DNA from 2 places in the Agrobacterium fabrum str. C58 genome. Region 1 is predicted to be linked to the other one. Evidence: predicted binding sites of a transcription regulator. Region 1 holds the regulator's gene; the other holds the start of a gene.

Region 1 (3,056 bases):
CCAAGGTCGAGGAACTGATCCACGAACTGCGCACCAATTACACGATCGTCATCGTCACGCACTCCATGCAGCAGGCGGCGCGTGTTTCCCAGCGCACGGCCATGTTCCACCTTGGTCACCTTGTCGAAGAAAACGAAACCGACAAGATGTTCACCAATCCGGACGACCAGCGCACGCAGGACTACATCATGGGCCGCTTCGGCTGATCCTGGCCGGCGCTTTCTCGAAACCGAACAAGACTGGTGCCTCTGCCGTGCCCGCTTCCGGGCACGCGCATGCAGGCCAAGCCGGAGGACTAGACCATGACACAGACAACGACCCATTCGCATATTCTGTCTGCCTATGATGATGAACTGAAGTTTCTGACGCGTCGTATCGCCGAAATGGGCGGTCTTGCCGAGCAGATGTGCGGCGACGCCGTGCGTGCGCTCGTGAATTCCGATGCTGCGCTCGCGCAGAAAGTCATTTCGGACGATACCATTCTTGACCACGCTGAGCGCGAAATCGGCGACAAGGCGATTGTCACCATCGCCAGACGCCAGCCGATGGCGGCTGACCTTCGCGAAATCATCGGCACCCTGCGTATTGCCGCTGACCTGGAGCGCGTCGGTGATCTCGGCAAGAATACCGCCAAGCGCGTCATTGCGGTTGCCGGAACCGGCGTTCCGCGCAAGCTCGCCCGTGGCATCGAGCATCTGTCGGAACTGGCGCTGGTGCAGCTCAAGGAAGTGCTTGACGTCTATTCCACCCGATCCGCCGAGAAGGCCAATGCCATCCGCGAGCGCGACGAGGAAATCGACGCCATGTATACGTCGCTCTTCCGTGAGCTTCTGACCTACATGATGGAAGATCCGCGCAATATCACCACCTGCACGCATCTTCTGTTCTGCGCCAAGAACATCGAGCGTATCGGCGACCACGCCACCAATATCGCCGAGACGATCTATTACATGGCCACCGGCAGCCAGCCGGAGGGCGAGCGTCCGAAGGACGACAGTTCCAACACGCTCGGTTCGGTGACCGAGTAACAGACAGGCAGAGGCTTGTGCGGAGTTAGCATATGGTGCCGAAGATTGCAGTTGTGGAAGACGAGGAAGCGCTGAGCGTCCTGCTTCGTTACAATCTCGAGGCTGAGGGATACGACGTCGACACGATACCCCGTGGCGACGAGGCGGAAATCAGGTTGCAGGAGCGTATTCCGGATCTTCTCATCCTGGACTGGATGCTGCCTGGCGTCTCCGGCATCGAACTTTGCCGGAGGCTCAGAATGCGGCCGGAAACGGAACGCCTGCCCATCATCATGCTGACGGCGCGTGGCGAAGAGAGCGAGCGCGTTCGTGGCCTTGCCACCGGCGCCGACGATTATGTCGTCAAGCCGTTCTCGACGCCGGAACTCATGGCCCGCGTCAAGGCCATGCTGCGCCGGGCGCGTCCCGAGGTTCTGTCTTCGGTGCTGAAATGTGGTGATATCGAACTGGATCGCGAGACCCATCGCGTTCACCGCAAAAGCCGCGAAGTGCGCCTCGGCCCGACGGAATTCCGCCTGCTGGAGTTCCTGATGACCTCGCCGGGCCGGGTGTTCTCCCGCTCGCAATTGCTGGATGGCGTCTGGGGCCACGATATCTACGTCGACGAGCGTACCGTTGACGTGCATGTCGGACGCCTGCGCAAGGCGCTCAATTTCTCCCATATGCAGGATGTCATCCGCACCGTGCGTGGTGCCGGATATTCGATGGAAGCCTGAGAGGAACCGAACTGACGGTTCCTTTCAGCGCGACATACTCCAAAATCGAAAGGCCCGAAACCGGAATGGTGTCGGGCCTTTTCATTTTGAACCTTCCGCAAAGACGACAGCATCATCCCTTTGACAACTTGCCGATGGCTCGCAGAAATCCGGATTGCCGGGCGAAACCCGACGGCGGTGAGGAAAGCCTTGACGCTCTGCTGTCGCTGACCGGGAAGCGCGATACTTTTGTCACAAAAAAACGGGCCCGAAAGCCCGTAGTTTTTGAGTGTCAAATGCGTGCCGCAACACTCAAGCCTTACGGCGCTCGCTAACCGGCTGGTAGGCGAGCTTCGCATGGAACTTGCAATAGGGCGAAGATTCCAGCGCTTCACAACCGCAGAAATGGAAATCATCTTTCAAGGGGTCGCCGACCGGCCACTTGCAGGTGCGCTCCGTCAGTTCCGTCAGCGTCAGGCGACGGGAAATCGGGGTGACGACGTTTCTGGAAGGAACGTAATCGAGAACTTCTGCAGTCTCGACGCCGATCTCTTCCTGAAGAGCCGTTGCCGCGTTGGAACGCGTCAGGATCCGGGCCGGTGCCGTGCCGACACGACCGGCGAAATTCGTCGCGCGCGGGGCAGGGGCGGCGGCGCGCTTGGGCGCGGAACGCGCCGAAGTGACCGGACCGCCGGCCTTGACGCGTCCCGGCAGATTGAGACGGTGAACCTTGCCGATAACGGCATTACGGCTGACACCGCCCAGCTGCGCTGCTATCTGGCTGGCGCTAAGTCCCTCGGCCCACAATTTCTTGAGTTTCTCGACTCGCTCGTCTGTCCAGTTCATGCCGCTTCTCCGCTTTTCGCGTGTATTGTCGGCAGAATCCCTCTCCGCCCCGCGGGCGTGCCGCAAGCGTGGTTTCCGCCAGATTTTCGGTGACTAGTTCCGCCGCAATGCAGTCTAGTAATTAGCGATTAACCTAGTGCCAGCCCGACTCCGTGGCAAGAGTCGGGGGAATCATCTGGAATCGATTTTCCGGTTTTCCCCAACTTGCTGGTGAGTTGAGTCTGAAAGGCAACACCTTGGGCCTCGAAAGCTTCCATCTACTACTGCTTGAGACGCCCGGCAAATGCGGACTTTTGTTGACATCGGCAGGCGAACTGACAATAGTGCCGGTGCCGCCGCAAGGCGGCATTTTTGATTTTCAGGCGAGGGATAACCCTCAGAGCCTATTGACAACCGTCTGACAGCGCGTCCGCGCAAGGAGTGATACAGCCATGGCCGAAGCCGCCGCGCCATTGTTCGATACGTTTGCAAGAGCCCCCCTGCGCTT
Region 2 (3,056 bases), on a different replicon from region 1:
AGGCGGGCTGGGCGCCCGTCAAGGCCTTCGCCAAAGCCATGGCCACGGATATGTCGAAGGCCGAGCCGGAGAAATATCTCTCCGTCGCCACCAAGGCCAAGCGTCAGGGTCGCATCTTCATCGATTATCTGCGCAATGGCCGGGGCAATACGGCGAAGCGGAAATAAACTGCATGATCCGGAACGTGCGGTCAACAGCAAAGGGCGTCTGCCGCACGAACAGCCACGACACGGCAAGGACGAGAAGCAGCGCCAGGAAAAAGCCGATGGCAGGTGACATGAAGATGGCGCCGACGGTCTTCAGCAGGCCGGACCAGACGATGGAATTAAAGCCCACCTTCGCAAAACCCGCACCGACGAGACCGCCGATCAGCGCATGCGACGAGCTGGAAGGAATGCCAAAAATCCAGGTGACGATGTTCCAGACGATCGCCCCGATCAGTGCCGCGAAGATGACCTGCGGTGAAACGATGGCCGGATCGATGATGCCGGTGCCGAGCGTTTCGGCCACATGCAGGCCGAAGAACAGAAAGGCGATGAAATTGAAGAAAGCCGCCCAGGCGACCGCATATTGCGGCCGCAGCACACGGGTGGAAACGATGGTGGCGATGGAATTGGCGGCGTCGTGCAGACCGTTCAGGAAATCGAAGAACAGCGCGATGGCGATGAGGCCGACAAGCAGCGGCAGGGCAAGTGCGACATCCATCAGACGTTCTCGATCACAATGCCGCTGATCTCATTGGCCACATCCTCGAAGCGGTCGACGACCTTTTCGAGTTCGCCGTAGATTTCGCTGCCGATCATGTAGGCCATCGCATTGCCGTTCGCGCCATGGCGGCGGAAGAGGTCTTTCAGGCCCTGATCGTGGAGATCGTCGGAGCGGCCTTCGACACGGGTCACCTCTTCGGCGATGGCGGAGAGGCGCTGCGCGTTCGCGCCGACCTTGTTGAGAAGCGGAATGGCTTCCGCGATGAGGCCGGCCGCGCGGACGATCTCGTGGCCCATCTCCTTCATCAGCGGGTCGAATTCGCTCTGTTCGAACAGGCGAATGGTCTTGACCGTCTTGTGCATCATATCGATGGCGTCATCCATGGACTGGATGAGATCCTTGATGTCGCCACGATCGAAGGGCGTGATGAAGCTGCGCCTGACTGCAAGCAGAACCTCGCGAGTGATGTCATCGGCCTGATTCTCAAGGGCGACAATGAGGTCGCAGTTCTTCTCGACGTCGATGCCGCTCAAAAGTTGATCAAGGGCTGCAGCCGCTTTGATGACGGTTTCGGAATGTTTGCTGAACATGTCGAAGAAACGGTCCTCGCGCGGCATCAGCTTGCGAAAAATACTCATCATGCGAATTGGCCCTCAATGGCGCTTTATTAGTTGTGGGGGGTGATTGTCATAAAACTGTCATAAATGCACGCGGGGCATTGATGCAACCCGGAAAATCGGCACTATCAACGGATATGAAACCCGCCAAGAAACGCCGGAAGACCCGCCCGGCCCGTCCACTCACATTGCTTCAGCAGCTGGCTGCTGTTCCGGAAAAGCTCTTCACCGGCGCTTTCCGGCAGCAATATGCCGCGCTCTGCTTCCGTTATGCCGATGGCGGGACTATCGAAATCCTCCTCGTTACCTCCCGGACCAGCGGACGCTGGATCATTCCGCGCGGCTGGCCAATGAAACGCAAGAAGCCGCATCAGGCGGCGGCCATCGAGGCATGGGAGGAGGCGGGCGTGCGGGGCCGGGTGCGAAAGGACGCCATCGGTCGCTATACCTATCTGAAGATGCTCGACAATGGCGATGTCGTGCCCTGCATGGTCGATGTGTTCCAGATAGAGGTGACGGAGGCGGATGCGAGTTTCAAGGAAAGTGGCGAACGCCTCTCGGAATGGGTGCGCCCCGATGAGGCGGCAAGGCGCGTTCGCGACATTGAGTTGAAATCGTTGCTGGTTGATTTCAAGCCCAAGGGCAAAAAGAAGCGACAGGACAGCGGGAAGCCCTGAGCGCAACGCCGGAGACAGGCTCAGACTGTTGACACTGTTCGATTTTTTACTCCCCTTTCTGCCACCTCGTCCGGCGCCTTCGGCAACAGGCGGGCGAAACGCCGCGTGATGCTGTCGATATAGGACAGGATGACGGGCACAACGATCAGGGTCAGCAGCGTGGAGCTGATGAGGCCGCCCACCACGGCATGTGCCATGGGTGCGCGCTGGGCGCCGCCTCCGCCGACGGCGAGACCGAGCGGGATCATGCCGAAGATCATCGCGAGCGTCGTCATGATGATCGGGCGGAAGCGGATGACGCCGGCATTCGCCAGTGCCTCATTCAGCGTAAGGCCGCGCCGCCGTTCGCGATTGGCGAAATCCACCAGCAATATGCCGTTTTTGGTCACGAGGCCCATCAGCATGATGAAGCCGATCAGCGAGAACATATTGATGGTGCTGCCGGCCACCATGAGGCCGAGGAGGACGCCGATGAGCGATAGCGGCAGCGACACCATGATGGCAAGCGGCTGCAGGAAGCTGCCGAATTGTGAGGCGAGCACGATGTAGATGAAGATGATGGCCATGCTGAGCGCCGTCCCCATATGGCCGACGGTTTCCTGCATGGTTTCGGCCTCGCCGCCGAAACGGATGCGATAACCAGCCGGCAGATCGCGGCTGGCGGTCAGGCCCTGCAGGGTCTCCGTAACATCCCCAAGCGTACGACCGGTGATATTAGCCGACACCAGTATTTCGCGACGATTGTCGAAGCGGCGGATTTCCGCCGGTGCCGCCACCGTGCCGATATCGGCGACCTGATCGAGGCGTACCATCAGCGGCGCGCCGTTCGCCCCGGTGCGGCCGGTCGTGATCATCAACTCCCCGAGACGTGCTGCATCGGAGCGCCGCTCGACGGGCAGGCGAACAACGATATCGTAGCTGTTGCCATGCGCGTCGGTCCATTTGGAAACATCCTCGCCGCCGATGAGGGCAGACAGGGCGGCGGCGAGATCGGCCCTGGCAATGCCGAGATCGCTTGCCGCCGCGGGCTTCAATCGGACCGAGAGGATGGAGG

What was found. The regulator PhoB, encoded in region 1, activates phosphate uptake and scavenging genes when phosphate is short. The targets are predictions, from matches to a motif close to TGTCATNNANCTGTCAT.
Region 2: a site for PhoB is predicted at 1,394-1,410, ahead of ATU_RS21730 (DUF47 domain-containing protein). Genes of this name have one in related genera too.

The regions. Positions count from the first base shown of each region.
Region 1 is NC_003062.2:421,029-424,084, forward strand. Features, by position in the region: gene pstB (phosphate ABC transporter ATP-binding protein PstB) at 1-206, shown strand, start outside; gene phoU (phosphate signaling complex protein PhoU) at 303-1,028, shown strand; gene phoB (phosphate regulon transcriptional regulator PhoB) at 1,061-1,744, shown strand; gene ATU_RS02050 (GcrA family cell cycle regulator) at 2,036-2,569, opposite strand; gene ATU_RS02055 (aspartate aminotransferase family protein) at 3,001-3,056, shown strand, end outside.
Region 2 is NC_003063.2:1,783,626-1,786,681, forward strand. Features, by position in the region: partial or broken gene ligD (DNA ligase D) at 1-155, shown strand, start outside; partial or broken gene ATU_RS21725 (inorganic phosphate transporter) at 136-705, opposite strand; gene ATU_RS21730 (DUF47 domain-containing protein) at 705-1,349, opposite strand; gene ATU_RS21735 (NUDIX hydrolase) at 1,463-2,002, shown strand; gene ATU_RS21740 (efflux RND transporter permease subunit) at 2,023-3,056, opposite strand, start outside.